2 regions of the Micrococcus sp. M4NT genome follow, and region 2 is predicted to be linked to the other one. Evidence: predicted binding sites of a transcription regulator. Region 2 holds the regulator's gene; the other holds the start of a gene.
What was found. The regulator LexA, encoded in region 2, represses DNA repair genes until DNA is damaged. The targets are predictions, from matches to a motif close to TCGAACANNTGTTCGA.

Region 1: the regulator LexA is predicted to act here: its motif matches at 3,714-3,729, upstream of NJC10_RS04575 (DUF6504 family protein).

What each region holds. Positions count from the first base shown of each region.
Region 1 covers NZ_JAMYEH010000005.1:48,545-63,869, reverse strand. Annotated here, with positions in the region: gene NJC10_RS04595 (SOS response-associated peptidase) at 1-232, shown strand, start outside; gene NJC10_RS04590 (PKD domain-containing protein) at 277-1,029, opposite strand; gene NJC10_RS04585 (DUF6318 family protein) at 1,260-2,057, opposite strand; gene NJC10_RS04580 (metallophosphoesterase family protein) at 2,345-3,586, shown strand; gene NJC10_RS04575 (DUF6504 family protein) at 3,885-4,211, shown strand; gene NJC10_RS04570 (DNA polymerase III subunit alpha) at 4,435-8,352, shown strand; gene NJC10_RS04565 (HNH endonuclease signature motif containing protein) at 8,431-10,200, shown strand; gene thrS (threonine--tRNA ligase) at 10,268-12,286, shown strand; gene NJC10_RS04555 (HIT domain-containing protein) at 12,283-12,960, shown strand; gene pgsA (phosphatidylinositol phosphate synthase) at 12,960-13,574, shown strand; gene NJC10_RS04545 (aminoacyl-tRNA deacylase) at 13,605-14,129, opposite strand; gene NJC10_RS04540 (SufE family protein) at 14,149-14,604, opposite strand; gene NJC10_RS04535 (HAAAP family serine/threonine permease) at 14,678-15,325, shown strand, end outside.
Region 2 covers NZ_JAMYEH010000004.1:140,284-155,608, forward strand. Annotated here, with positions in the region: gene NJC10_RS04015 (GNAT family N-acetyltransferase) at 184-507, shown strand; gene hflX (GTPase HflX) at 573-2,186, shown strand; gene NJC10_RS04025 (ATP-dependent DNA helicase) at 2,183-4,279, shown strand; gene NJC10_RS04030 (DASS family sodium-coupled anion symporter) at 4,502-6,019, shown strand; gene lexA (transcriptional repressor LexA) at 6,042-6,764, opposite strand; gene NJC10_RS04040 (LysM peptidoglycan-binding domain-containing protein) at 7,012-7,383, shown strand; gene NJC10_RS04045 (histidinol-phosphate transaminase) at 7,441-8,556, shown strand; gene hisB (imidazoleglycerol-phosphate dehydratase HisB) at 8,623-9,279, shown strand; gene hisH (imidazole glycerol phosphate synthase subunit HisH) at 9,279-9,938, shown strand; gene NJC10_RS04060 (hypothetical protein) at 9,938-10,096, shown strand; gene priA (bifunctional 1-(5-phosphoribosyl)-5-((5-phosphoribosylamino)methylideneamino)imidazole-4-carboxamide isomerase/phosphoribosylanthranilate isomerase PriA) at 10,107-10,892, shown strand; gene NJC10_RS04070 (SseB family protein) at 10,889-11,854, shown strand; gene NJC10_RS04075 (trypsin-like serine protease) at 11,989-13,299, shown strand; gene NJC10_RS04080 (MarR family winged helix-turn-helix transcriptional regulator) at 13,371-13,904, opposite strand; gene NJC10_RS04085 (CE1759 family FMN reductase) at 13,876-14,547, opposite strand; gene NJC10_RS04090 (LLM class flavin-dependent oxidoreductase) at 14,544-15,325, opposite strand, start outside.

The sequences.
Region 1 (15,325 bases), on a different contig from region 2:
CGACCGGCTGCCCGTGCCCTTGGGAGCCGAGGCGATGGCCCGCTGGCTGGAGCCCGGGAAGCTCGGGTCGGCAGAGGAGGCCGAACTGCTCGTGGACGAGGTGTGCGCGCAGGCGTACGGCGTGGCGTCGGGGTGGCGCCTGCGCCCGGTGGGCTCGGCCGTGGGGAACGTGCGGAACAACGGCCCGGAGCTGATCGAGGAGCCCGGCGAGGTGCAGGAGCGACTCCTCTGAGGTGGGCCGGGTGGGGCGCCCGGAGGTGAGCCGAGGAGCGGCCTTCAGCCGCCGTCCGGGGCGTCGATGGGCCCGGTGCAGCCCCACGCGGAGGCGTCGGCGCCGCAGTCTTCGGCGACGTTGCGCGTGACCGTGCGCCAGATGTCCGCGGTGACCGGGGCGGCGTCCAGGGTGATGGTGCCGGGGATCAGCTGCCACTCGCCGCCGGCCACCCGGTACTCGCCGACATACACCGTGGTCAGGCCGACCGTGTAGGACCCCGTGTCCTCGTAGACGTGGCTCGTGGGGGTGGGCACGTTGAACTCGGGCTGCGCGTGGCCTCCGTCGTGGGTGGTCACGGTGCCGGTGCCGTCACCGTAGGTCCAGTGGAAGGTGACGGGCGTGGCGCGGAGTTCGATGTCCTGGCCGGCGATGGTCGTGGTCAGGGAGACCGGCTGCGCGAGGGTGTAGAAGTTGGTCTCCGCGTTGCGGACGCCGCGGCCGGCGTTGTCCGACTCGATCGTCGGCTCCAGGACCAGGAGGGTGCGGACTTCGTCGATGGTGACCGGGGGAGCGGCGTCGCCTGCGGCGCCGATGGGAGCCGGGCCGGTGCCGGTGCCCGTGCAGATGGGGTTGCCGTAGTCCACCGGGCCGTCGGGTGCAGCGGTATCCGTGGTCTTCGACATGACCCACTCGCTCCCCTCGGGGCAGAACTTCTCGTTCTGCTCCTGGCAGGTGCCCAGGTCCGGATTGCCTGCCTGTCCGGGGTAGCACGCGGCCATTGTGACGGTGCGCGTGGTGGTGGGCTTGGATTCCACCGTTATCTTCGAATGGCTGGATTCGACCCCTGTTTTCTCACCAGATTGAGGTGATTGATTTTTATTTCCGCAGGTTTGGTAAAGGTTAACGCTGCGAGACTTCACGCGCGCTTCTCGAACCTGGTTTTCACATCCCGTCGTTGTTGCGTAAGAATTCTCGGGCGAAGAGGCCCCAATTATCGCGATCAGGAACATGGCTATCGCTATCTGGCGTGGATCAGCATAGGAGTTCATGGAGTCGGGTCTCCGTGGAAGGTCATTTCGTCAACGACCCAGTGGCCAAGGTCTTCGTCGTATGTCGTTTCTGCGATCCAAGGATCTCGGTCCGCAGGTGGCGCCTCCCCTTCTGGGTCTAGTGACCCATCCGGGTTATAAGCGAGACCTCCAGTCGAATTTATTAAGATTGTGGTTACGAAACCCGTGTCGGATGGTCGGCTGATGGATGAGTGAACCGTCGACCCTTCTGGTTCAAGCCAGGAACCAGACCCGTATATATCAGACAGATTTCTTGCGGATGCGGAGCAGAGTTCGCAGTATTTGCTCGATATCCTAGTCAAAAAATTTGGATCGCCCGTCTCTTCCGCGTAGTTCATCGTCTCCCAGAAGTACTTCACCGCCGCCTCGGCGCCCTCCTGGGTCTCTTCCTTCATGACCTCGGGCATCACCGGCTTCGGCACGTTCTGGGCGGGGCCTTCGGCGGAGGCGGGGACGTACGGACCGCTCGCCGTTGCGCTCGCGGGTCCGCTCCCGCTCCCGCTCCCGCTCGCGCTAGATGGCGCCGTGCCGCCGTCGGGGGTGGAGGGAGATGCGCCGGCCGTAGCCGTAGCCGTAGCCGTGGGGGTGTCAGCGGCCTGCGTGGACGAGGCGGGCGCCGTCGTCGTGGTCTCGGTCGGTGCCGGGTCTCCGCCGCCGCAGGCCGTGAGGGCCAGTGCGAGGGCGGCTGCCAGCGATGCGGCCTGGGCGGGGCGTCGGCGGGGCAGGGCGCGTGGGGGTGCGGTGATGGACAAGGTCCCCTCCTCAGAAGACATCCGTTCCGTCCGCCGCCACGGCTCTGATCCCGTGAAGACCACCGCGTGAGCGGCGTGTGAGTGGCGACACTGGCGAGTGTACGCATGCCCTCGCGACACGCGAGGGGTTCTCCACAGAGCGGACCGTGAACATCGTCAGACGCGCAGGTGTCGTGTTCGCGACCGTTCATCTGCTCGTTCCGTGGGCGTTCCGCGCCGGGCATCCCCGGGGTCATCTCAGTCTCCTAACGTCCAGGTCAGCGCCGCTTCCGCGACGTCATCGACCGCCGCATCAGCAGGAGAGAGCCATGACCGATCGCATCCCCGAGTCCCCGTCCGTCGACCGCCGCGGCATCCTCGCCGGAGGCGGAGCCTTCGCCGCGGCCGGCGTGCTGGCCGCAGCCCCCGCCGCCCAGGCCGCGCCTCCGGCCCACGCCCCTGCCCATGGACGTCGCCGTGACGCCGGCGCCCAGTCCATGCCGCTGGCGTTCGGCAAGAGCCGCCGCTTCAAGATCGTGCAGTTCAACGACACCCAGGGCGGCCACGCCGCGGACCGTCGCACCCTCGAGTTCATGGGCAAGGTCCTGGACCGGGAGAAGCCGGACTTCGCGCTCATCAACGGCGACGTCATCGACGGCTCGCCCACCACGGACCTGCAGGTGATGCAGGGGATCAACAACTTCGTCATGCCGATGGAGTCCCGCGGCGTGAAGTGGGCCATCACCTTCGGCAACCATGACGAGGACTCGGTCACGGAGCACGGCACCTCGATGACGGAATCCCGGATCGTGGACTTCGTGCGCCAGTACAAGCACAACCTCAACCCGGCCGTGGACCCGTCCAAGCCGGGCCACTCCGACGCCCAGCTGCTCGTGCGGGGGTCCCGCGGCGCCGCCCCCTCCTTCGCCATCTGGCTGCTCGACTCGGGCCGCTACGCCACCGCCCAGGACGCCGCCGGGCAGTCCACCGAGGGCGTCATGGACTACGACTGGATCCGTCCGCAGCAGATCCGCTGGTACGAGGAGGCCTCGGAGGCCACCGCGGAGCGCTTCGGCAAGGGCGTCCCCGGCCTCATGTTCTTCCACATCCCCACGTTCGAGCACTCCTACATGTGGTACGCCTCCCAGGGCGAGAAGGACGAGGCCCGCCACGCGGAGGCCGTGCGCCGTCACGCCATCGAGGGTGTGAAGCACGAGGACGTCTACCACGGTCTGATCAACTCGGGCATCTACGCCTCCGTGAAGGAGCGCGGCGAGGTCAAGGGCATCTACTGCGGCCACGACCACATCAACACCTACAAGGGGAACTACTACGGCGTCGAGCTCGGCTACGCGCCCGGCACCGGCTTCGACACCTACGGCCTCAACGACGGCACGTGGGATCAGCACACCCTCCGCGGCGCCCGCGTGTTCGAGCTCGACGAGCGCACCGAGGCCGTCTACACCGGCGACACCCGCATCGTCTGGGCCCGTGACCTCGGGATCGACATGAACCCGGAGGGCAAGCCGGTGGCCGCGCCTGCCGCCTTCCCGCGGTACGTGAAGGCCTGAGCGCGGCCCCGCCCCGCCCGGGGGCGTGAGCACGGCGACGTCGGCACCCGCGCGGGTGCCGACGTCGCCTTTTCCCCGGGCCCCCTTAACGTGTCCGCTGCCACCCGTAGTGTCCCTCCCATCGGGTTCGAACACATGTTCGGGTACGATCGAGAGTGCGACCTCCGGTCCTCGGTCCCATCGCGGGCCGCGGCTTCCCGACTCTTCCCCTGCCTGCCGTCGCGGGTGGGTCGCGCTCCCGCCGTCCGTCGGCGCCCGCCGGCGGATCCGTCCGCAGCGCACACAGGGAGAGAGCAGCATGGGAGTCTTCACGCAGTCCGTGGCGGTGGAGCGCGCCCCGGATGGCGCGCCGCAGGGCCTGCATTGGAACGGGCGGGACTACGTCATCGCCGAGCGGCCGATGCGCTGGTTCGAGCGTCGCCGCTGGTGGGCCGAGGAGGTGCGGGCCGAGAAGGGCCGCGGGCCGGGCCTGGTGGACCATGAGATCTGGCGCCTGCAGGTGCGCCTCGCCCGGGCCGGCTCCGCCCCCGTGCAGACCCTGGACGTCGCCCACCACCTCGACTCCGGGCGTTGGCGCCTCATTCGCGTCCACGAGGTCGCTCATGACCTGCGGAGGACGGCGTGAGGTCCCGTCCGCCCCTCCGGGGCCTGCCCCCCGCTTCCGTCATTCGAACATGTGTTCTATTGTGGGTGAGTGGCCGCCTCGGCGGCCACAGGCCGCCCCGACCGCCTCCTTCCCCTGGCTCGGACCCCCGCACGCTTCCCGGCTCGTGCACCCGCCGCGCTTCCCGCGCCGCCCCCGTCGGAGACCCCGGCGGGGTGGTCCAGCACGTCCAGGAGAGCTCCCCATGGGTGACCGCACGCCCCCGCCCGTCCCGTTCCCCCATCTGCACGTGGCCTCGGCCTTCAGCGCCCACTACGGGGTGAGCTGGCCCGAGGACCTCGCCGCGGCCGCCGCCGCGGCGGGCATGGACCTGCTCGCGTGCACCGATCGCGACGGCCTCTACGGCATGGCCAAGCACGTGGGCGCGTGCCTGCAGCACGGCATCGCGCCCGTGGTCGGGGTGGACCTCGCCCTGCGCTGGTCGGAGGAGGACGGCGACGCCGGCCGGGCCGTCATCCTCGCCCGGGGCGGCTCCCACGGGTCCGGCTACCGCGCCCTGTGCCAGGTGATCTCCGCGGCCCATGCCCGTACCACCGGGGGAGCGGGCGGAGGCAGCCCCTGGGCCGCCGTCGCCGAGCTGGCGGAGGCCGCCGGGGGGCGCGTGCCCACCGCCGCCAACCCCGCGAACCCGCCGAGCCCGGAACTGTTCGTGCTCCTCGGGCCGGACTCGGACCTCGGACGCCACCTCGCCCGCCGCCGCTACGCCGCGGGAGTGGGCGCCCTGCGCCGGTGGCGCTCGGCCCTGCCCGCCGGATCTGTGCACGTCGACGTCGTCACGCACCTCTCCGCGCCCGGCCGACGGCTGGACACGGGCCACGCCGTGAAGATGCTGCGCGCCGCCCGGGACACCCGCACGCCCGCCGTGCTGACCAACGCCGTGCGGTACGCCGCCCCGGACGGCGCGGCCACCGCGGACGTCCTCGACGCCGCCCGGGCGCTGAGCTCCCTCGACGCCCTGCACGACCTGCAGCCCAACGGACAGGGCTGGCTCAAGCCCACCGAGCACATGCACCGGATCGCCCGTGAGGTGTGCGAGGCCGCGGACGAGCCTGCCGCGCCCCTCCTGGAGTCCACCCGCCGCCTGGCCGAGGCCTGCGCCCTCGACCCCGAGAGCGATCTCGGCTGGGGCCGGCCCCGGGTGCCCGAGGCCTCCGTCATCGGGGTGGACGGGCCGCCCGACCGCGTGCTGCACGAGCGGACCCTCGCCGGCCTGGCCGCCCGCTACCCGCGTCTGCACACCGGCTCCGGGTTCGGCACCAGTCAGGAGGCCCGCGACCTGCAGGACCGGGTCGAGCACGAGCTCGGGATCATCTCGCGCCTCGGGTTCGCGAGCTACTTCCTCACGGTGTCCTCCGTGGTTGACCTGATCGAGGGGATGGGCGTGCGGGTCTCCGCGCGCGGCTCCGGGGCGTCGTCGCTGGTGAACCACGCGCTGCGGATCTCCAACGTGGACCCCATGGCCAACGGCCTGATCATGGAGCGCTTCCTCTCGGACGCGCGCTCCACCCTGCCGGACATCGACATCGACGTGGAGTCCGCGCGCCGCCACGAGATCTACCGTGCCGTGTTCGAGCGCTTCGGGGCCGAGCGGACCACGCTCATGAGCATGCAGAACGCCTACCGGGCCCGCGGCGCCGTCCGGGACGCGGGGATGGCCCTGGGCCTGCCGGACGAGGACGTGGACGTCATCGCCAAGCAGCTGTGGCGCTTCTCCGCCTCCAGCTTCCGCGAGGCGCTGCAGCGCATGCCCGAGTTGGGGGAGCTCTCCCGCCGCGTGGAGTCCGGCCGCCGGGCGGGGCGGCATCAGCTGGACCTGCTGGTGGACATCACGGAGCGTCTCGATCGCCTGCCCCGGCACATCTCTATGCACCCGTGCGGCGTCATCCTCGGCGACGCCACCCTCCTGCACCGCACGCCCGTGCAGCCCTCGGGCATGGGCCTGCCGATGAGCCAGTTCGACAAGCACGACATGGACCCCATGGGCTTCCTCAAGCTGGACATCCTCGGCGTGCGCATGCAGTCGGCGATCGCCTACACGCTGGCGGAGGTGGAGCGCATCACGGGGGAGAGGCCGGACCTCGAGCGGGTCCCCCTCGACGACGAGGCGACCTTCGAGATGATCCGCACCACCCACACTCTCGGCTGCTTCCAGATCGAGTCGCCGGGCCAGCGGGAGCTGATCGGCAAGCTCGCCCCCCGCGAGTTCAACGACCTCACGGTGGACATCTCCCTCTTCCGTCCCGGCCCCATGCAGTCGGACATGGTACGGCCCTTCCTGGAGCAGCGGCACGGCTGGGCGGCGGCCCGCTGCCCGCACCCGCACCTCGAGCCCGTGCTCGCCGAGACGCACGGCGTCACCGTGTTCCACGAGCAGGTGCTGCGCACCATGGACGTCATGACCGGCTGTGGCCTGGCCCGCGCGGACGAGTTCCGCCGGCTCCTCGGCGGGCCCGCCGAGCGCACGGTGGAGGAGTACTTCCGCTCCCACGCGCTGGAGAAGGGGTACGACCTCGACGTGATCGACGAGGTCTGGGGCACCCTCCACGCCTTCGGCTCGTTCGGCTTCTGCAAGGCCCACGGCGCCGCGTTCGCCGTGCCCACCTACCAGTCCGCCTGGCTCAAGACGCACCACCCCGAGGCCTTCATGGCCGCCATCCTCGAGCATGACCCCGGCATGTACCCGGCCCGCCTCATGGTGGCCGAGGCCCGCCGCATGGGCATCCCCGTGCTCCCGGTGGACGTCAACGCCTCCACTCGGCACGTGCGCGTCGAGTGGGTGCCCTCGCACCCGGAGGTGGACGGCCACGGCCTCCACGGGGAGGGCGCCCACGACGACGGCGCGCGTCACCCCGCGGACGGCGGATGCGTGGACGACGACGGCGCGCCCGGTCCTTCCAGGCCCAGCACACCCGGCCCTTCGACGCCCGGCCCACCCGCACCCGGCCCACCCGCACCCGGCAGCTCCGCGACCGCCAGCTCCGCGACCGGTCCCGACGGCCGCGCTCGCGGTCGCTGGGGGATCCGCCTGCCCTTGACGAGCCTGTCCGGGTTGAGCGAGGCGGAGGTCGAGCGCCTCGACGCGGGCCGCCCCTACCACTCCCTCGCCGACGTCCGGGACCGTGCCCGGCCCACCAGCCGCAACCTGGAGCGGCTCGCCCAGCTCGGCGCCCTCGACTGCCTGCTGCCGCCCGGCGGGGCGTCTCGCACCGACCTCGTGCACCACCTCGAGCTGCAGCACTCCAGTACGCGGGGCACCGGTCCGGGCCGCGGGGCCACCCGTTCGCGGCCCCCGCGGACCCGCCAGGTGGACGGTCAGCTGGCCCTGGACCTGCCGGACACCGAGCTCAGCGCCCTCACCCCGATGTTCCCGTCCCCGCCCACGGCCGCGCAGGTGCGCACCGAGCTGGACCTCACCGCTCTGGACGTGACCGCCCATCTCATGGACTCCCACGCGCCGTACCTCGACGCCCTCGGGATCACCCGCGCGAAGGACCTGCTGCGACTGCGCTCGCAGTCGCGCGTGCTCGTGGCGGGGGTGCGCGTGGCCACGCAGACCCCGCCCATGCGCAGCGGCAAGCGGGTGGTGTTCCTCTCCGTGGACGACGGGACGGGCTGCGTCGACGCGTCCTTCTTCACCGAGGCCCAGCACGCCTCGGGGGAGATGCTCTTCTCGGCGCGCCTCCTGCTGATCGAGGGGACCACGCGACGCACCGGCCCGCAGGCCGTCTCGGTGCAGGCCGTCCGCGCATGGGACCTGCACCGCTCCGAGACCCTGCCCGACCCCGACTACCTCGACGCCACCCGGGAGCAGTGGCGGCGCTGGCTGGCCGCCGACCGGAAGGCGGCCGCGGTCCGGCGTCGCGGCGGCACGCCGGGCGGGCCCGGCGGCGGGGCGTCCCTGCCGGACATCCCGCACCACGGCACCGGCGGCTGGCCGGTCAAGGTGCGCCCCGAGGCGCTCGTCGCCCAGGACGCCGAGCGCGTGGAGGCCGGGGCGAGCGCCGGGACGCCGCAGGCCACGGCCGAGGCCCCGGGGTGCAGCACGCCCATCCCGGTGCCCCACCCGGACACGTGGGAGCTGCTGCCCACGCCGGAGCGGTGAGCCGTCCGGCACGGATGAGGGGCTGCTTAACGTGTCCGGGCCCCGTGATGGACTGCATGAGGAAAGGGGGGAAGAGACATGGACGTGATCGGTGAGACCAGGCGCGTGATGAACCCGTCTGCGCGCCTCGGCAACGCCGCTGACGGCGCCGGCAGCGGCAGTGCAGACCGGAGTTCCGGCGAAGGCCTCGGCGAGGGTCCACGATCGCCTCTCGGCGCGCCGGTCGCGGACCTGCTCGGGGCCGCGCAGTCGGAGGTCCTGGCTCTGCTCGAACGGCTCGGGGACCCGGAGTGGCCCCCGGAGGTCGAGGACCTGCGGCTCCCGGCCCTGCTCCAGGAGGTGGAGCGGCTCGCGCGCACCGTCGCCGCGGTGCAGACCTCCCTCGCCGGGCACCTCGCCCAGGTCTACGGGCACGAGGCGGATCGTCATGAGCTCCTGGGCATCCCGCCGGGCAAGAGCCCCCACCGGGACGAGGCCGACTGCCTGCGCTCCCTCCTCCACATCGACCGCCGGGACGCCCAGCGCCGACTCCGCCGAGCCGAGGCCACCCGACCCCAGCGCGCCTTCGCCACGGCGCCGGTCGCGGAGCCGCAGCTGCCCGCCATCGCCCGTGTGGTGGCGGCCGGGGCCGCCGAGCCGGGGGCCTGCGACGTCGTGATCGAGACGCTGACGCGTGCACGCACCGACGCCCTGATCGCCGGCGTGCCTCGGGACGAGGTCGAGCACCTGGTCGACGCGGGAGAGGCCATCCTGGCGGACCAGCTCCAGCGGATCGAGCCGGACGGCATCCGTCGGCTCTGCGCCCGGTGGCGTCAGAACCTCGACGCCCTCGTCATGCCGGACACCGCCGCGCCCACGGAAGCGGAGCTGAACGCCGCCCAGGGACTGTTCCACCGGGGCCAGCGCCGTGGGCTGCACCGGTGGGACCTCCACCTCACCGACGCCCAGCATGAGGTCCTGCAGACCGTGGCATCCGCCGCGACGAACCCCCGCGCCGTTGCCGGCGTGCAGGACGCCGGCTCGGCCCCGGATCCCCGGACGCGCGGGCAGCGGCAGGCGGACACGCTGGTGAGCGCCCTCCAGGCGGCCCTCGCGCATGCCGGTGCGGAGGCATTGCCCTCCACCGGCGGGAACCGTCCGCAGGTGCTCGTCACGATCGACCATCGGACGCTCCTCGGGGAGCTGCGCGCCGCCGCCGACGGACGCATGGGGTCCGCCGTGTCCACGGCCGACCTCACTGGACCGATCGACCCCCGCGAGATCCGGCGCATCGCCTGCGACGCGGACATCATCCCCGCCGTCCTGGGCGGCGAGGGGGAGATCCTCGACCTCGGCCGGGCGCGTCGTCTCTTCACCCGTGCCCAGCGGCGGGCCGTGACGGCGCGGGACGGCGGATGCGCCGCACCCGGCTGCGCGCTGCCCGCCAGCTGGTGCGAGGTCCATCACATCGGCCACTGGGAGCACGGCGGGCCCACGGACGTGGCCAACGGCGTGCTGCTCTGCTCGCACCATCACCAGGCCGTGCACGCCGGGTGGTGGGAGGTGTCGGTCATCGAGGGCGTCCCGTGGTTCGTCCCGGCCCGCCACCTCGACCCGGACCGCACGCCGCGCCGGAACCAGCATCACCGGACACGCCCGGGCCCACCCGGGGCGGCTCCTGCTCCGGCGAGGCGGGAACCACTCCCTCCGCCGGAGCGACCAGCCCTCCCCGAGCCCTGGACCCGGCTTCAACCGCCCCTGCGGATCGGTCGCGCCCAACGGAGCCCCGGCGGGTGGGAGGAGTCCGCCGCGTCGACGCGGGTCGGCGCCCTCCTGCGTCGTCGCCGCCCTGTTCCCGCCCGCCCCTAGAATGGGGGCGGCTGGCGGTGGCCTCCGTATGCCACACGCCCAGAAGCCTGACCCGAGAAGGAGCACCGTGTCCGAGCCGAAGAACATCCTGCTGACCGTGGACGGCCAGATGCGGGAGGTGACGCACGGCATCACCGGCCTGGAGCTCTTCCGGGAGCAGCCCACCACGGTGGTCATGCGCGTGGACGGCCACCTGTGGGACCTCGCCCGCGCAATCCCGGCCGGCGCCAGCGTCGAGGCCGTGGACATCACCGAGCCCGAGGGCCTGAACGTGCTGCGCCACTCGACCGCCCACGTGATGGCCCAGGCGGTGCAGCAGCTGCGCCCCGACGCCAAGCTCGGCATCGGCCCGTACATCACGGACGGCTTCTACTTCGACTTCGACGTCGCCGAGCCCTTCACCCCGGAGGACCTCAAGCAGCTCGAGAAGATGATGCTGAAGATCGTCAACGCGAACCAGCAGTTCCGCCGCCGCGTGGTCACCGAGGACGAGGCCCGCGCCGAGATGGCGGAGGAGCCGTACAAGCTCGAGCTCCTGGGCAAGAAGAACGAGGCCGACACCGCGGGCGAGGGCGCCTCCGTGGAGGTCGGCGCCGGCGAGATCACGGTCTACGACAACGTGGACCGCAAGTCCGGCGACGCCGTGTGGTGCGACCTGTGCCGCGGCCCGCACCTGCCGAACACGAAGCTCATCTCCAACGCCTTCGCGCTGACCCGCTCCGCGGCCGCCTACTGGCTGGGCAACGAGAAGAACAAGCAGCTGCAGCGCATCTACGGCACCGCCTGGCCCACCAAGGCCGACCTGAAGGCCTATCAGGAGCGGCTTGCCGAGGCCGAGCGACGCGACCACCGCAAGCTGGGCGCGGAGATGGACCTCTTCTCCTTCCCGGACGAGCTCGGCTCGGGCCTGCCCGTGTTCCACCCGCGCGGCGGCATCATCCGCAAGACGATGGAGGACTACTCGCGCCGCCGCCATGAGGAGGCCGGCTACGAGTTCGTCTACACGCCGCACATCACGAAGCAGCACCTCTACGAGGTCTCCGGGCACCTGGACTGGTACGCGGACGGCATGTTCCCGCCCATGCAGATCGACGAGCAGCGCGACCCGGAGACCGGCGAGGTCACCCGGCAGGGGCAGAACTACTACCTCAAGCCGATGAACTGCCCCATGCACAACCTCGTGTTCCGCTCCCGCGGCCGCTCGTACCGCGAGCTGCCGCTGCGCCTCTTCGAGTTCGGCTCCGTGTACCGCTACGAGAAGTCCGGCGTGGTCCACGGCCTGACCCGCGTGCGCGGCATGACCCAGGACGACGCCCACATCTACTGCACGCGCGACCAGATGAAGGACGAGCTCACCACGACGCTCACCTTCGTCCTCGACCTGCTCAAGGACTACGGCCTGGACGACTTCTACCTCGAGCTGTCCACGCGTGACCCGGAGAAGTCGGTCGGCTCGGACGACATCTGGGAGGAGGCCACCCGCACCCTCGCCGAGGTCGCCGAGGGCTCCGGCCTCCAGCTCGTCCCGGATCCGGGCGGCGCCGCGTTCTACGGGCCGAAGATCTCCGTGCAGGCCAAGGACGCGATCGGCCGCACCTGGCAGATGTCCACCATCCAGCTGGACTTCAACCTGCCCGAGCGGTTCGACCTCGAGTACCAGGCCGCCGACGGCACGCGTCAGCGCCCCGTGATGATCCACCGCGCCCTCTTCGGCTCGATCGAGCGCTTCCTCGGCGTGCTCACCGAGCACTACGCGGGCGCCTTCCCGGCGTGGCTCGCCCCCGAGCAGGTCGTGGCCATCCCCGTGGCCGAGGCGTTCAACGACTACCTGGCCGACGTCGTCGCGAAGCTGCGCGCCGAGGGGATCCGGGCCCGCCTGGACGACTCCTCGGACCGCTTCCCGAAGAAGATCCGCACGGCCTCCAAGGAGAAGGTGCCGTTCGTGCTCATCGCGGGCGGCGAGGACGCCGAGGCCGGCGCGGTCAGCTTCCGCTTCCGCGACGGGTCGCAGGACAACGGCGTTCCCGTGGACGAGGCCATCGCCCGCATCGTGAAGGCGGTCCGGGAGCGCGAGGTCACGGCGTGAGCACCCCCGACGGCGACGCCGCGGCGACGGACGGCTTCGGGCTGCCCGGCGTCCCGGACGCCTTCGATCGGCTCTGGAACCCGCACCGCATGGCGTACATCAACGCCGGACCGGACCAGGTGAAGGACGAGCACACGTGCCCGTTCTGCGCGGCGCCGCATCGCACGGACGAGGAGTCGCTGATCGTGCACCGCGGGCGCACGGCCTTCGTGATCCTCAACCTGTTCCCGTACAACCCGGGGCACCTGCTGATCTGCCCGTACCGCCACGTGCCCATGTACACGGACATCACGGCGGAGGAGACGGCGGAGATGGCGGAGCTGGCCCAGACGGCCATGCTCGCCCTCGAGGGGGCCAGCCGCCCCAAGGGCTTCAACCTGGGCATGAACCAGGGCGTGGCCGGGGGAGCGGGCATCGCGGCACACCTGCACCAGCACGTGGTGCCGCGGTGGACCGGCGACGGCAACTTCCTGCCGATCATCGCGCACACCAAGAACATGTCCCAGACCCTGGGCCAGACCCGCGACCTCCTCGTGGCAGCCTGGCCCGCAGCGGCCGCCGAGCTCACCGCCCGCAGGAGGCGCGACGCCGGGGCAGAGCCCGACGCTCCCGGCGCTCCGGACGCTCCCGGCGACGCGACGCCCGCCGCGGCACCGCAGGGGGACGTGCGCTGATGCTGGACCGGCATGCCCGCGGGGTGACCACGCGCGTCTTCCTGCCCGTGGCCCGCGGGCTGCTGCGCGCCGGCGTCAGCCCGGACGCCGTGACGGTGACGGGCACCGTGGGCGTGAGCCTCGGCGCGCTCGTGTTCTACCCGCTCGGCGAGCTGTTCTGGGGGACGATCGTCATCACCCTGTTCGTGTTCTCGGACCTCGTGGACGGCATCATGGCCCGCGAGGCCGGGACCACGGGCCGCTGGGGATCCTTCCTGGACTCGACCCTGGACCGCGTGCAGGACGCCGCCGTGTTCCTCGGCGTGCTGTGGTGGGGCTTCGGCGTCGGGGACAACCCGACCGTGGGCGTCCTCGCCGCCTCCTGCCTGGCGCTCGGCATGCTCGTGTCCTACGCCCGGGCCAAGGCCGAGTCGCTCGGGTTCACCGCCAACGTGGGCATCGCCGAGCGCGCCGAGCGGCTCGTGGCCACGCTGGTGGCGGTGGGCCTCACGGGCCTGGGGCTGCCGCCCGTCCTGCTCACCGTGGTCCTCGCGCTGCTCGCGCTCGCCTCCGTGGTGACCGTGCTGCAGCGGGTCGCCGCGGTGCGTCGCCAGGCCCGCGCGTCCGCGGCCTGAAGCACCCTGCCGCCTCAGCCAGCAGTCACCTCAGTCGGCAGCGATCGCCGCCACGACGGCGCCGCTCACCGCGACGAGGTCGGCGGGGGCCAGCTCGACGTCGAGCCCACGCTGCCCGCCCGAGAGGTACATCACCTCTCCTGTGAGGGCGGACGCGTCCACCACCACGGGGTGCCGGTTCCGCTGTCCCAGCGGGGAGATGCCGCCCCGCACGTAGCCGGTGCGCCGCTCGGCCACCGCGAGGTCGGCCATCACCGCCTTTTTCACCCCCAGCGCTGCCGCGGCGGCGCGCAGGTCCAGCTTCCCGGACACGGGCACGACGCACGCGGCCAGCGAGCCGTCCGGCAGGGCCACCATCAGGGTCTTGAACAGACGCTCCGGGGGGACCTCCAGCGCGTGGGCCACCTGCGCGCCGAAGCTCTCGCCGCCGCCGTCGAGGGCCACCTCGAACGTGTGGAGCACGTGCGGCACCCCGGCCGCCACGAGCGCCGCGACGGCGGGGGTCGCCGTGTGCTTCAGCGCGCCCCGATCCGTGCCGCCCCGCCTCCGTGCCATGCCGGCCGTCCTCGCCGGCTCAGAGGCCGGCCTGCTCGCGCACGTTGCGCTTGATCCGCCCGAGCATGGCGGACATGCCGCGCAGCCGCAGCGGGGTCAGCGCCTTCTGCAGGCCCAGCTTCGCCGGGATGTCCTCGGGGACGTCCAGGACCTCGCGCGCCGTGGACCCGTCGAGCCCCTGGGAGAGGACGGAGGCGAATCCGCGCGTCGTGGGTGCCTCCCGCGGCGCCGTGATGTACAGGCGCACCACCGCGTCCGGGCCCGGCTCGCCCTCCAGCTCGACCGCGAGGAACAGGGGCGACTGGCACTCGACCACCTGCTCCATCTCGGCCTCGTGGCCGTGGAAGCGGGCGGGCAGCTCCGCCAGCTCGTCGGAGAACTCCAGCAGCAGCTCGAGCTTCTGCGGATCGGGCACCCCCGCGAAGTCGTCGATGATCTCGGACAGGGCGGCGGGGGTCGCGGTCGACTCGGTCATGGTCACCCAGTCTAGTGACGGCCGCCCGCACGGCGGTCAACGGTCCCGCCTGCCCCTTCCTAGACTGGAGCCCATGTCATCCGTCTCACACCAGTTCCACGACGCAGGGGATTCGTCAGCGCCCGCCGTCGCCATCGACCCCGACGCCGACCCCACACCGGACCGCCGTGTCGAGCGGGGGTGGGTCGTCTCGCTCTTCGGCACGGCCGTCGGCGCGGGAGTCCTGTTCCTGCCGATCAAGGCGGGCCTGGGCGGCGTGTGGCCGCTCATCATCGCCACCCTCCTGATCGCCCCCATGACGTACTTCTCCCACCGGGCGCTCTCCCGGTTCGTGTGCGCGTCCCCCAACCCGGGCGACGACATCACCGCCGTGGCCCGCAGCACGTTCGGACCCGGGGTCGGCGGGTTCATCTCCGTCCTGTACTTCCTGGCGATCTACCCGATCGTGCTGATCTACGGCGTCTCCATCACCAACACGGTGGACTCGTTCATGGTGAACCAGCTGGGCCTGGCCTCCCTGCCCCGCCCGCTGCTCTCGTTCGTGCTGATCGCCCTCATGATGGCCGTGATGATCGCCGGGCAGAAGCTCATGCTCGCGATCACCGGGTGGCTGGTCTACCCCCTGATCCTCATCCTCTTCGGGGCGAGCCTCTACCTCATCCCGTCCTGGAAGCCGGACGCCCTCTTCACCGGCGGCCCGGTGGACCTGGGCGGCATCCTG
Region 2 (15,325 bases):
GTTCGCCCACGGGGGAGAGGCTTCCCGCTGCGGTGGGGGCCGGGTAGGGTGTCATTCATGTTCCTGCTGTTCGCCTGACGCCCGCCGTGGAGCCCCGCTCCGGCCGCCGTCACACCCCGCATCCCGCCCCTGAGGCGTCGCTTCCGTGCGCCCGGGCCCCGCTGACGCGAACAGGACATCCCCATGAGCATCACGCTGCGCCCTGCGCGCCCGCCGGACACGCCGAGCTGGCTGCGTTGCCGCGCCCTGTCCTTCCCCTCGACCCGGTGGGTCGCCGTCGGCTCGGGGGGTGAGGTCCTCGGGATCCTCGACGTCGAGCCCGGCGCGGAGGGCGCAGAGGAGGCCGGCCTCGCCACGATCGACGCGATCGCCGTCCACCCCGACCACGAGGGCAGGGGGATCGCCACCGCACCGTTGGAGGCGCTGATCGCGCGGCTGCCTGAGGGAACCGGCCGGCTGGACGCGTGGACCCGCGAGGACGTCGCCCGAGCTCCACAGGGCCGCTAGCGCGTCCGCCCCACCCACTACGCTGATTCGAACCGGGCCCCACCGACGGGCGCCCAGAGGAGACCATGACTGAAGAGCACCAGAACACCGCCGGCCAGAACGGGCCGGGACCCGCCGCGGCAGGATCCGAGGACGAGATCCAGGCCGTGATCGACCGCATCCTCGCCGCCGACGACGCCCGCCGCGCGTCCGGCCGGGACGACGCGTCCGAGCAGGCCTCCCAGACGCGCGATCGGGCGTCCGTCGTCGGGGGCCGCGCGCTCGCGCTCGCCGAGGGCGGGGACGAGCACACCGAGTTCGACGGCGACCAGGACGAACTGGCCGCGCGCCATTCCCTGCGCCGCGTGGCCGGGCTCTCCACGGAGCTCGAGGACATGTCCGAGGTCGAGTACCGCCAGCTGCGCCTCGAGCGGGTGGTCCTGGCGGGCGTGTGGACCGAGGGCACCGCGGAGGACGCCGAGAACTCCCTCCAGGAGCTCGCCGCGCTCGCGGAGACCGCGGGCTCGGAGGTGCTGGACGGTGTCATCCAGCGCCGCGCGACCCCGGACCCGGCCACGTTCCTCGGCAAGGGCAAGGCCCGTGAGCTCGCGGAGATCGTGGCCCTCTCCGGCGCGGACACCGTGGTGGTGGACTCCGAGCTCGCCCCGTCCCAGCGCCGCGCGCTCGAGGACGTGGTGCGGGTCAAGGTCATCGACCGCACCGCGCTGATCCTGGACATCTTCGCGCAGCACGCGAAGTCCCGCGAAGGCCGCGCGCAGGTCGAGCTGGCCCAGCTCGAGTACCTCCTGCCTCGCCTGCGCGGCTGGGGCGAGTCCATGTCGCGCCAGGCCGGCGGCCGTGCGGCCGGCGGCGAGGGCATCGGCTCCCGCGGCCCTGGCGAGACGAAGATCGAGCTGGACCGCCGACGCATCCGCACGCGCATGGCCAAGCTGCGCCGGGACATCTCCGCCATGAAGCCGGCGCGCGAGGCCAAGCGGGCCAACCGCCGGCGCAATCGGGTGCCGTCCGTGGCCATCGCCGGCTACACCAACGCGGGCAAGTCCTCACTGCTCAACCGCCTCACCCACGCGGGGGTGCTCGTGGAGAACGCGCTGTTCGCCACCCTGGACCCCACGGTCCGCAAGGCCGTGACCCCGGACGGCATCGGCTACACGCTCTCGGACACCGTGGGCTTCGTGCGCAACCTTCCCACGCAGCTCGTGGAGGCCTTCCGCTCCACCCTGGAGGAGGTCGCGGACGCGGACGTCATCCTCCACGTCGTGGACGGCGCGCACCCGGACCCCGAGGGGCAGATCGCCGCCGTGCGCGGCGTGCTGGCCGAGGTGGACGCGCAGCGCATCCCGGAGATCATCGTGCTGAACAAGGCGGACGCGGCGGATCCCGTGGTCATCGCCCGCATCCGCTCGAAGGAGCCGCACACCGTCGTGGTCTCGGCCCGCACCGGCGCCGGCATCGACGAGCTGGAGAAGGCCATTGCGGCCACGATCCCGCGGCCCGGCGTGCGCCTCGAGCTGCTCGTCCCGTTCACGCGGGGCGACGTGGTCTCGCGCCTGCACTCCGCGGATGCGGAGATCCTCGCCGAGGCCTATGAGGAGGGCGGCACCCGCCTGACCGTCCTCGTGCGCGAGGACATCGCCGCCGAGCTCGCGGAGCACCGCGTGGACTCCGACGCCTCATGAGCGGGGCGGACGCCGCGGAGGGGGCCGTCTCGGCCCCCCGCACGGATCGGGAGAGGGAGGCGCTGCGGCTCCTGGACGCCGTGGTCGAGGCCACGGGCGGCCAGGAGCGCGCGGGCCAGAAGGAGATGGTCCTGCAGGTCGCGCGCGCCCTCGAGTCGCGGCGGCACCTGCTGGTCCAGGCCGGGACCGGCACCGGCAAGTCGCTGGCCTACCTGATCCCGGCGCTGCAGCACGCCATGGACCAGGAGGACCCCGTCGTGATCGCAACGGCCACCCTGGCCCTCCAGGCGCAGATCATGAAGCGGGACGCCCCGCGCCTCGTGGAGGCGCTGAAGGGGGAGCTGCCGCGCGAGCCCGTCGTCGCGCTCGTCAAGGGGCGCTCCAACTACCTGTGCCGGCACAAGGTGGACGGCGGGTATCCCGGGGACGAGGGCGAGGAGGCCCTCTTCACGGTGGCCGACGACGGCGGCGTGATCGGCTCCGCCTCGGACGGGGCCTCAGGGCCGTCGTCGCTGCTGGGCAAGGAGGTCATGTACCTGCGTGCGTGGGCGGACGAGACGGAGACGGGCGACCGTGACGACCTCGAGGTCCCCGTGACGGACCGCGCCTGGCGGCAGGTCTCGGTCTCGGCCGTCGACTGCCTCGGCGCGTCCCGCTGCCCCATGGCGGACGAGTGCTTCTCGGAGCACGCCCGCGCGGACGCCGCGGACGCCGACGTGGTGGTCACCAACCACGCGATGCTCGCGATCAGCGCGTTCGAGGGACTCGCCGTGCTCCCCGCCTACTCCGCCGTGGTGGTGGACGAGGCGCACGAGCTGCAGGACCGCGTCACCGGCGCGGTGACGGGCCAGCTCTCCGGCTCGATCGTGCACGGCGCCGCCACCTCGGTCCGGCGCCACACCTCGGTGGCGGTCGAGGACCTCGTGCAGGCCGGCGCTGCCCTGGACCGCGCCTTCGCGGGCACCCCCTCGGGGCTGCTCGCCACCGGCCCGGACGAGGTGCAGGAGCAGGCGCTGACCGCCGTCCTCGCTGCCGCCCGGCAGTGCTTCTCAGACCTCGGCCAGAGCAAGGACAAGGAGGCCGACGGCGACGGCGGCCACCAGATGGCCCGCTCCCGCCTCGTCGAGGTCCTCGAGGTCACCGAGCGCATGCTCGCCGCGCGCCCCGAGGCCGACTTCCCGGAGGTCCTGTGGGCCACGCGGCCCGGGCACTTCGAGCCCGGCGTCGGCTGGCAGCCCGGCAACGAGGAGGACCCGCCGCAGCTCTACGTGGCCCCCATCTCGGTGGCAGGCAAGCTGCGTGAGGGGCTCTTCGGTAAGGCCACCACGGTGCTCACCTCCGCCACGCTGACCGTGGGCACGGGGGAGCGGCGGTTCGACTCGGTGGCCGGTGACGTCGGCCTCGCCGGGCCTGACGCCCCCGCGTACACCGCCCTCGACGTCGGCAGCCCCTTCGACTATCCCCGCCAGGGCGTGCTGTACGTGGCCCGGCACCTGCCGCGTCCCGGGAGGACGGCCTCCCCCGAGTCCCTCGACGAGCTCGGGGAGCTCATGAAGGCCTCGAACGGCGGCACGCTCGGCCTGTTCTCCTCCCGGCGGGCCGCCGAGGACGCCGCGGCGGAGATGCGCCGCCGGCTGGGCCCGACGCAGACGATCCTGTGCCAGGGCGATGCCACCCTCTCCGCACTCGTCCGGCAGTTCGCCGAGGAGCGGGACGCCTCCCTCTTCGGGACCATGAGCCTGTGGCAGGGCGTGGACGTGCCGGGCTCCTCGCTGCGCCTCGTGGTGATCGACCGGATCCCGTTCCCGCGCCCGGACGACCCGCTCTCCCAGGCGCGCACGCGGGACATCGCCCGGCACGGCGGCAACGGGTTCATGAAGGTGTCGGCCACGCACGCCGCCGTCCGCATGGCCCAGGGCGCCGGCCGCCTCGTGCGCGCCGTCGGGGACCGCGGCGTCGTCGCCGTGCTGGACTCACGTCTGGCCACCGAGCGCTACGGCGGCTACATCACGAGCGCTCTGCCGGACTTCTGGCGGACCACGGACCGGCAGGTGGTGCGGGGCGTGCTGGCGCGCCTCGCCGAGGAGGACTGAGGGCGTCCGACGACACCCGGCCGGCGGCCGTCAGGAGCCCACGTCAGGCCTAGAGTCGTGGGGAGGGCCCCGGCCCCGTGGCCCTCCGGAGCGAGCACGCCGCCGCGCGCGGCGGGAAGGCGGGCGGCCCTGGCCACCGGCAGGACCTCAAGATCCCATCGACTGCGGAGGACGGCCGAACGCCGCGCCTCCCTGGGCGGCCAGGCCCGCGAGGAGCGGGAGGTGGTCCGGGCGCACGAGCGCGCGGCGAATCGCCACCACGACTCCTTCCTGGCGCACCTGAACCTCAAGCCGGTGTGGCTGGCCTTGGCCGTCCTCGCGATGGCCGCGGTGGCCCTGATGCCCGGCCTGCAGGAGCTCGGACTCTCCGTCGCCGGACAGCGGGCGCTCGCGGTCCTCGCGTTCGCCGTCATCGTGTGGGTGAGCGAGGCCGTCACCTACCCGGTCAGCGCCGTGCTCATCATCGGGCTGATCGCGTTCCTCGTCGGATTCGCCCCGGACATGGCGGACCCGGAGACCGCCCTCGGCACGTCAGGCGCCCTGGGGCTCGCGCTGGGCGGCTTCTCCAACTCCGCGGTGGCCCTCGTGGCCGGCGCCCTCGTGCTCGCCGCCGCCATGCAGGCCACGGGGCTGCACAAGCGCGTGGCGCTGCTCGTGCTGAAGTTCGCCGGCGAGAAGACGAGCAACATCCTCATCGGCACGATCGTCATCACGATCATCCTGTCCTTCTTCGTCCCGTCGGCCACGGCACGCGCCGGCGCGGTGGTGCCGATCCTCATGGGCCTCGTAGCGGCCTTCGGCATGCCCACCGACTCGAAGCTCAGCGCCCTGCTCGTCATCACCGCCGCGCAGGCCATCTCCATCTGGAACATCGGCATCATGACCTCCGCGGCCCAGAACCTCGTCGCTGTCGGCTTCATCCAGGACCAGATGGGCCGCCAGATCACGTGGCTCGAGTGGTTCGTGTGGGGCGCGCCGTGGGCCGCCGTCATGTCCGTGGTGCTCTACTTCGTGATGCGCTGGGCCATCAAGCCGGAGACCGACCGCATGGTCGGCGGTCGCGAGGTCGTCCAGCGCGACCTCGCCGCCCTCGGCCCGATGACGGGCAAGGAGATGCGCCTGACGGTGGTGGCCGTCCTCCTGGTGACCGCGTGGGCCACCCAGGGCGTCCTGCATCCCGTCGATGCGACCACCGTGACCCTGGCCGCCGTCGCCTTCCTCCTGCTCCCGCGCGTCGGCGTGTTCTCGTGGAAGACCGTGGAGAAGCTCGTCAACTGGGGCACGCTCGTGGTGTTCGCCGTGGGCATCTCGCTCGGCTCGCTGCTGCTCAAGACGGGCGCCGCCGCGTGGCTCTCGGAGCGCACCTTCACCGCGCTCGGCCTCGCCGAGCTGCCGATCGTCGCGCTGATCGCCGTCATGGGCGCCTTCACGATCCTCATCCACCTGGGCTTCGCCTCGGCCACCGCGCTCTCGAGCGCCCTGATCCCGGTGTTCATCGCCTTCGCCGCGTCCATCCCGAACGCCGCGGAGGGCGGCCTCGGGTTCGTCGTGATCATGCAGTTCCTGATCTGCTTCGGCTTCCTGCTGCCGGTCTCCGCGCCGCAGAACATGCTCGCGTACGGCACGGGCGCGTTCACCCCGATGCAGTTCCTCAAGGCGGGACTGCCCATCACGGTGATCGGCTACCTCATGGTCCTGCTCTTCTCCGCCACGTACTGGCGGTGGCTCGGCCTGGTCTGACCGTCCGCGCCGCGGGCGCCGTTCAGAGCGCCCGCAGCACGGTGACCACGCGGCCCATGATGGTCGCGTGGTCACCCATGATGGGCTCGTAGGCGGTGTTCTGGGGGAGCAGCCACGTGTGGCCGTCGCGCTGGCGGAAGGTCTTCACGGTGGACTCGTCGTCGAGCAGCGCGGCCACGATGTCCCCGTTGTCCGCGGTCTCCTGCCGGCGCACCACCACCCAGTCGCCGTCGCAGATGGCGGCGTCCACCATCGAGTCGCCGGAGACGCGGAGCATGAACAGCTCGCCCTCACCCGTGAGGCGGCGCGGGATCGTCATGACCTCCTCCACCTGCTGCTCGGCGAGGATGGGGCCGCCGGCCGCGATCCGTCCCACCCACGGGATGGAGACGGCGTCGCCCTCGGCGGCGTCCGTGTGCCACGAGGGGATCTGGGGGAGCTCGGAGACCGGGGCGACGGGGGAGGCCGTCTCGGGGGTCAGCGTCGTCCCGTCCTCGGCCAGCAGCACCTCGAGCGCGCGGGGGCGGCCCGGATCGCGGCGGATGTAGCCGAAGCGCTCGAGCTGGCCGAGCTGATGCGTGACGGAGGAGAGCGAGGCGAGGCCCGCCGCGTCCCCGATCTCCCGCATGGAGGGCGGGTAGCCGCACTCAGCGATCGCGTGGCGGATGGTCTCCACGATCCGCCGCTGGCGGGACGTGAGCGAGGGGGCGGACCCGGCTGGGGTCTGGTGGTCAGGGGTGGCCATGCGGCGGTCCGTTCTCCCGAGGTCGCTTAGCGTGTCCACCCCTGCTGATGGTCTTGCCCTGAAGGCGATCCACCGCGGGTCGGAGCACGTCCGGTGCCCTCGACCCTAGTGGAGTCCGTCACTGGATCCAAAGATATGTTCGATCCACGCTGGGCGTGTCTCGAAGGTGTGTGCTAGACATGGATTCGAACAGGTTCGAACACACGTTCGAATTCCCGCTCGCAGCGGGAGGAAGGCGACCATCACCATGACCACCCTGACCGCAGCTCTCTCCCGTCCCGTCCCCGCTCGCCCCGCTCCGAGCGGGTTCCGCCTCAACAGGCGCGGCCGTCTCGTGCTCCGCGGGCTTCCGCTCATGCTGGCGGCGGCCGTGCTCACCGTCGTCGCGGCGTTCCTCGCGGGCGTCCTCACCTCCCCTGCGGCGGTCTCCTCCGAGGGCCCGGGCGCGCGTCTGGAGACCGTCACGGTCATGCCGGGGGACAGCCTGTGGTCCATCGCCGCCGAGGCTGCGCCGGAGGAGGACCCCTTCACCACCATGACGCGGATCGCCGAGCTGAACAGCCTGGAGGGCCGGGAGCTCGAGCTGGGCGAGTCCCTGTTCGTGCCCGCGGGGGACTGAGGGCCGGCCGGCGACTCACGGCGCGCTCGGCGTGCTCCCGTTCCTAGAATGGCCCGTATGACCGATCTGAGCTCCCTCCCGCTGCGCGAGGGCCTGCGCGGGCAGAGCCCCTACGGCGCCCCCCAGCTGGACGTGCCGTTCATGCTCAACACGAACGAGAACACGCACCCCGTCCCCCCGGAGGTCGCGGAGGCCGTCGTGGCACGGGTGGCGCAGGTCGCCGGGGGGCTGAACCGCTACCCGGACCGCGAGTTCACCCGGCTGCGGGAGAGCCTGGCCGGGTACCTCGGCCACGGGCTGACCGCGGCACACGTGTGGGCGGCCAACGGCTCCAACGAGGTGCTCCAGCAGATCCTCCAGGCTTTCGGCGGGCCGCGCCGCAGCGTCCTCAGCTTCCTCCCCTCCTACTCCATGTATCCGCTGCTGGCCGCGGGCACGGACACGGCATTCGTCGACGGCGGTCGCGCCGCGGACCACACCCTCTCGGCCGAGCATGCCGCGGCCATGGTGCGCGAGCACCGTCCGAACCTCGTCTTCCTCGCCTCGCCCAACAACCCCACGGGCACCGCCCTCGGGCTGGACGTGATCGAGGCCGTCTACACCGCCCAGGCCCGGAACGAGGCCGAGGGCGGCCCGGGCGCCATGGTGGTCGTGGACGAGGCCTACGCCGAGTTCGCGCTCGACGGCACGCCCTCGGCCCTCACCCTCCTGGAGGGGCGCGAGCGGCTCATCGTCACCCGCACCATGTCCAAGGCGTTCGCCCTGGCCGGCGCCCGCCTCGGCTACCTCGCCGCGGACCCGGCCGTGGCGGATGCCCTGCGCCTCGTGCGCCTGCCCTACCACCTCTCCTCGGTCACGCAGGCCACCGCGATCGCCGCCCTCGAGCACGTGGAGACGCTCCTGGAGACCGTGGCGGACATCAAGGCCCAGCGCGACCGGATCGTGGCCCGGCTGCGCGAGCTGGGCCTGGACCCGGCCGTCTCGGACTCGAACTTCGTCTTCTTCGGCCACCTGGAGGACGCGCACGCCGTGTGGGAGGCGCTCCTCGAGCGGGGGGTGCTGGTGCGCGACGTCGGCATCCCGCACCACCTGCGCGTCACCGCGGGCACGGAGGAGGAGACCACCGCGTTCCTCACCGCCCTCGAGGAGGCCCTCGCCGCGGGTGCACGGTGACCCCGCGCCGGCCGCCGCGCGAGACGCAACGACGCGCGCGGCCGGGCATGCGCCGCCGAACCTAGGATGGATGCGACCGTCACCCCCGTATCCCCAGGAGGACCCGTGGCAGCCGAGCTGATCTCCGGACGCCGGGCGCGCATGGAGCGCACCACGAGCGAGTCGGACGTGCACGTGGAGATGGACCTGGACGGCTCCGGCGCCGCGGACATCTCCACGGGTGTCCCGTTCTACGACCACATGCTCACGGCGCTCTCGCGCCACTCGCGGATCGACCTCAGGGTCCGCGCCACGGGGGACACCCACATCGACGTGCACCACACGGTGGAGGACGTCGCGATCACGCTCGGCGAGGTGCTCCGCGTCGCCCTCGGGGACAAGCGGGGCATCCGCCGCTTCGGCGAGGCCTCCGTGCCGTTGGACGAGGCGCTCGCGCGCGCCGTCGTGGACGTCTCCGGGCGTCCGTACCTGGTGCACGAGGGCGAGCCGGACGGGCAGCAGTACCACCTCATCGGAGGCCACTTCACCGGCTCCCTGACCCGGCACGTCTTCGAGGCGATCACGCAGCACGCGGCCATCTGCCTGCACATGGACGTCGTCCGCGGCCGCGACCCCCACCACATCGTGGAGGCCCAGTTCAAGGCGTTCGCCCGCGCCCTGCGCGCGGCCGTCGAGGACGATCCGCGCGTGGACGACGTGCCCTCCACGAAGGGCGCGCTCTGATGGCGGCGCCCACGTCCGTGCCCGGGGTGCGCCCGCGCGTCGCCGTCCTGGACTACGGCTCCGGCAACGTGCACTCGGCCGTGCGCGCCCTCGAGCGCGCCGGGGCCGTCGTCGAGCTCACCCGGGATCCGGACGCCGTGCTGGACGCGGACGGGCTGCTCGTGCCCGGCGTGGGCGCCTACGCCTCGGTGATGCGCGCCCTCACCGAGGTCGGCGGCACCCGCTGGATCGGCCGCCGCGTGGCCGGGGGTCGCCCCGTGCTGGGCATCTGCGTGGGCCATCAGGTCCTCTTCGACGCCGGTGTGGAGCACGGCGAGCGGACCCAGGGCATGGGGGAATGGCCCGGCGTGGTCGAGGAGCTCCCGGCCGAGGTCCTGCCCCACATGGGCTGGAACACCGTCCGACCGCCGGAGGACTCCGCGCTGTTCCGGGGGATCGAGGACGAGCGGTTCTACTTCGTCCACTCCTACGGCGTGCTGCGCTGGGAGTTCGACCAGACCATCCCCACCATGCGCCCCCCGCAGGTGACGTGGGCGCACCACGGCGCGGACTTCATCGCCGCCGTGGAGAACGGGCCGCTGTCCGCCACGCAGTTCCACCCCGAGAAGTCCGGCGAGGCCGGGCAGGCGCTGCTCCGCAACTGGCTGGAGACCCTCTGATGCCCTACTGGTCCGTCCTCTACCTCGCCCTCGGCGGCATCCTGCTCGGTGCCGCCTGGTCGATGCGCACGCAGAAGGCCCCCGGGTGGGCCGTCGTCATCGCCCTCGTGCTCGCCGCCATGGCGATCGCCGCCGCCTTCCTGACCGTCTCCCGCTGAGAGGTACCCCATGACCCCGAACACCCCCGCCCTCGAGCTGCTGCCCGCCGTGGACGTGCAGGACGGCCGTGCCGTCCGTCTCGTCCAGGGGGAGGCCGGCTCCGCCACCTCCTACGGCGACCCGCTCACCGCGGCCCTCGACTGGCAGCGCGCCGGCGCCGAGTGGATCCACCTCGTGGACCTCGACGCCGCGTTCGGCCGCGGGGACAACCGCGACGTCATGCGCCGCGTGGTGGAGGAGCTCGGCGTGAAGATCGAGCTCTCCGGCGGCATCCGCGACGACGCGTCCCTCGAGGGGGCCCTCGAGATGGGCGCGACCCGCGTGAACCTCGGCACCGCGGCCCTGGAGGACCCGGCGTGGACGGCGCGCGTGATCGAGCGCCACGGCGAGCAGGTGGCCGTGGGCCTGGACGTGCGCGGCACCACCCTGGCGGCCCGCGGCTGGACGAAGGAGGGCGGCGACCTCTGGGAGGTCTTGGCCCGCCTCGAGGACGCCGGCTGCGCCCGCTACGTGGTCACCGACGTCACGAAGGACGGCACCCTGAAGGGGCCGAACACCGAGCTCCTCGCGCAGCTGTGCGCGAAGACGGCCAAGCCCGTGGTCGCCTCCGGCGGCATCTCCTCGCTCGAGGACGTCGCCGCGCTCGCGGGGATGGTGGGCGACGGCGTCGAGGGGGCCATCATGGGCAAGGCCCTCTACGCGGGCCGGTTCAGCCTCGAGCAGGCGCTCGCGGTGGCCGGCGGCTCCACGGTGGACGAGGCGCGGGCCGCGCACCCCTTCGCGGTGGCCGAATGAGCGCGGACTCCGCGCACGAGGAGACCGTCGCGCTCGAGCGGCCGGCATCGCGGGAGCTGCCGGGGCACATCCGCGCCGCGCTGGACCGGATGCGGGAGAAGACGGCCGGGGAGAACGTCGCGGACACGGCCGGCGTCCCGTGGGAGGGCCGCGACCTCGCCGGCGGCGGCGTGGACGGCTCCGCCAATCCGCTGCACGCGTTCGACGCCGACGACGGCACCGCCGACGCCCGGTGGACCGACGTCATGGAGCGGCTCGCCCGCTCGGAGGCCACCGAGCAGGACGTCTCCGCGGTGCTCGGGCACATCCGGGTCTTCGCCGCCGTGGTCCCGACGCTCGCGGTCGACGAGGCGGACGTGCACGACCACGCGGACCACGCCGGCCACGGGCACGAGGTCGGCGCGCACGGGGACAAGGCGGCCGACGTCGCCCTGGTGACCCTGCGCGCCGCCGACGGCCGCACCGCCCTGCCCGTGTTCACGAACGTGCCCGCCCTCACGGCGTGGAACCCCGAGGCGCGGCCGGTGGCCGTGTGGATGCCGCGGGCGTGCCTCTCGGCGGTGGACGAGGGATGTGAGCTCGTGGTGGTCGACGCCGGCGCCGAGCACACCTACGTGGTGCGCCGCCCCGCCGTGTGGGCGCTCGCACAGCAGCAGGAGTGGACGCCGTCGTACGTGGACCAGGAGGTGGCCGATGAGATCGCGGAGGTCGCGGACCTCGTGCCGCACCTGCTGAACCTCGGCCTCGCGCCGGGATCCGGCGTCGCGACGCGCACGGCGTCCGGCGCGGTGATGAACGGCGGCGGCTCGGGCCCGGAGCTCAGGGTCGTGGCCATGCCGACCCGCGGCGCGGACGACGCCGACGTGCGGCTCATGGCCGCCACGCTGCGCATGGTGCTGTCGGACCTGCCCCTGCTGGCTGAGCGGGCCGACTCCGTGGAGATCACCGTCCGCCGGCCCTGAGCCCCGCGCTCCCATGGGCGTGCCGACCCCCATCGGCTACCGTGGTGGGGGAGGGGCGCCGCCGTTGCGGCCGCCCCGCCCTGGACGACCGTGCACTTCCGGCCGGTCCTAGGCATCCATCTGGAGGAGATGTCATGAGAAGCAGAACCCTGACCGGCGCGGCCACCGCCGCGCTGGGCGCCGTGGCGGTCGCCGCCGCCGGCCCCGCCCTCGCGTCCACCCCGCTCACCCAGGGATCGGCGCTCTCGGCGCCGGCCGGGGCGTGCAGCCTGACCATCGTGGACGAGTCCACCGCCTACACCGCGGCCCACTGCGGCGGGGCCGTGTGGGAGGTCGGCTCCCCGGTGCGCTCCGCCGAGGGCGCGCGCATCGGCACCGTCACCGCCCTGCCCGGCGAGTCCGGCGTGGACCTGGTGCGCATCGGCTTGGCCGAGGACGTCCGCGTGGTCGGCGACTGGGCCACCCGGCCCGCCGCCTCCGTGGAGGCGGGCGAGACCGTGTACACGCACGGCTCCTCCGTCCCGATGGGCCACCCCAACTCCCTGAGCCATGCCCACGCGTTCGACAGCGACGCCGTGTGCGCCGACGGCTATGCCGACCAGGTCGCCCTCGACGCCGCCACCACCCACCCCGGCGACTCGGGCGGAGCGGTCTACGACGCGCAGCAGCGCGTGGTGGGCGTCATCTCGGGCGTCGCGCCGGTGACCTTCGACGAGGACGGCGAGGCGGTCAGCTGCGACGCGAAGGCCATGTCCTCGATCATGGTCCCGATCGAGTCGACCCGTGCCCTCGACGCCGCCAAGGCCTCCTCGGCGACGTCCGGCAAGACCCCCCGCCCCGCCCCCAAGCACGCCGCGCGCCCCGCCCCGAAGCACGCCGCCGACATGCCCACCGCCGGAGCGGCCCCCGTGGCCGAGTCCGAGGTCACGACGATCCCGGCGGAGGAGCAGAAGGAGATCGCCGACGAGCTGATCGCGAAGCAGGAGGCGAAGGCGGCCGCCGAGAAGAAGGCTGCCGCGGAGAAGAAGGCCGCCAAGGCTCCCGCCGCGGCCAAGGCTGAGACTCCGGCCAAGGCCGCCGCTTCCGAAAAGGCCAAGGCCTCCGCTCCCGCCAAGGCCAAGGCCAAGGCCTCCGCTCCCGCCAGGGCCACGCCGGCCCCGGACCTCACCACCGAGGTGACCTACACCGCCGCCGAGGGCGTGGCCCGCGGCACCCGCACCCAGATCACCACGGACGAGGGCCGGTTCGAGTACATGAAGGTCTACGCCCTGGACGCGGACGGCGCCGTGCTGGGCGAGATGCACCTGCACACCGTGCAGCCGATGGCCTGGATCAACGTCCCGGCGGACGTCCCCGCCGGCGGCTCCGTGAAGGTGATCGCGGTCAGCTCCGCCGACGCCCCCGCGGACACGGTGGTGACCCTGGGCGGCCAGCGCATCGGCTGATCCGTCCGGCCTCACGGCCACAGCAGCACACCGGGCCCGGTGATTCCGCGAGGATCACCGGGCCTGGTGCGTCAGCACCGCCCCTCGAGGCGGTGGCCGAGCCGGGAGAACACCCGGCCGAGGGTCTCCGCCTCCCCGGGCTCCAGGGAGCTGAGGAAGAGGTCGTCGATCTCGCGCGCGTGATGGACGGCTGCGCGGCGGAAGGCGCGGCGGCCCTCGTCCGTGATCACAGCCTCGAATCCGCGCCGGTCCCGTTCCGCGGGGTGGCGCTCGATCAGGCCGCGGGCCACGAGGCTCTTGACCTGGTACGTCATGCGCGAGGGGGAGAAGACCATGCGCCCGGCGAGCTCTCCGAGGCGCAGGCGGCCATCGGGGGACTCGTAGAGGAGCAGCAGCAGGTTGTAGTCGGCCAGCGAGAGCCCGGCGTCCCGCTTCAGTCCGCGCTCGAGCAGCTCGGAGAGCATCTGGGTGGACTCGAAGTACGCGCGCCACGCCTGCTGGGCCGCACCCTCAGGCCTGCGGTCCTCGGGGGCGGAGCCGTACCACGTCGCGGCGTCGGCGGCGCCGGGAACCGGCTCAGGCGCCGGGGTTGAGGAGCTGGTCAAACGGAGTCACCTCCAGCTCTGCCTCGCCGTTCGCGCGGCGCGGCCGCACGGGGCGCAGGAGCATGACCTCGGCGAGGTCCCTCCCTGCGGCCGCGATGCGCGCGTTCAGCGGGTGGTCCCGCATGGACGCCGCGGCCCCGGTCACCTCGCCCCAGTCGTCCGAGGCGGCGAACACCGCCGTGGGGATGATGCGCGTGCGCAGGTAGGAGAAGAGCGGCCGCATCGCGGTGTCGATCATGAGCGAGTGCCGCGCGGTGCCACCGGTCGCGCCGAGCAGCACGGTGGTGCCGCGCACGGCGTCGTCGTCCACGAGGTCCCAGAAGGCCTTGAAAAGGCCCGCATAGGACGCCTTGAAGGTGGGGGAGACGGCGATGACGGCGTCGGCCTGCTCGACCTCGTCGAGCGCGGCGCGCAGGGCCGGGGAGGTGGTGGCGGTCACCTGCGCCTGGGCGACGTCGACCGCCAGCTCCCGCAGGGTGATGAGGTGGATCTCGGGGGCCGAGCCCCGGCCCGCGAGGGCACTCGAGGCCGCCTCGGCGAGGCGCTCGGCGAGCATGCGGGTCTGGGACGACTCCCCGAGGCCGCCGGAGACGACGGCGATGTGCCGCGTCTCGGGCGTGAACGGGTCGGTGACGGCGCTCATCGGCCGGACTCCCGCTCCGCGTGGGCGGCCGAGCCCTCGGCGCCGCCGGGGACGGGCGCCTCGCCGCGACGGGCGCGCTCGACGAGGAACGCGTGGGTGGGCGCCTCGGGCACGTCGGCCGGCGTGAGGGCGTCGAACTCCCTGCGGAGCACGGGGAGCACCTCGTCGCCCAGGATGTGGATCTGCTTAAGGACGGTGTCCGTGGGCAGGCCCGCATGGTCGATCAGGAACATCTGACGCTGGTAGTCGCCCACCCAGTCGCGGAAGCCGAGGGTGCGCTCGATGACCTCCTGCGGGGAGCCCACGGTCAGCGGGGTCTGGCGGGTGAAGTCCTCGAGGGAGGGGCCGTGGCCGTACACCGGCGCGTTGTCGAAGTACGGGCGGAACTCCTTGACGGCGTCCTGCGAGTTCTTGGCCATGTAGACCTGGCCGCCGAGGCCCACGTAGGCCTGGTGTGCCTTGCCGTGGCCGTAGTGCTCGAAGCGCTGGCGGTACAGGCGCACCATCTGGATGACGTGCTCCTTGTTCCAGAAGATGTTGTTGTGGAAGAAGCCGTCGCCGTAGTAGGCGGCCTGCTCGGCGATCTCGGGCGAGCGGATGGAGCCGTGCCACACGAAGGGCGCCACGCCGTCGAGCGGCTGGGGCGTGAGGGTGAAGTTGTTCAGGGGCGTGCGGAACGTCCCGTTCCAGTCCACGGTCTCCTCGTGCCACAGGCGGTGGAGAAGGTGGTAGTTCTCCACGGCCAGGGCGATGCCCTGACGGATGTCCTTGCCGAACC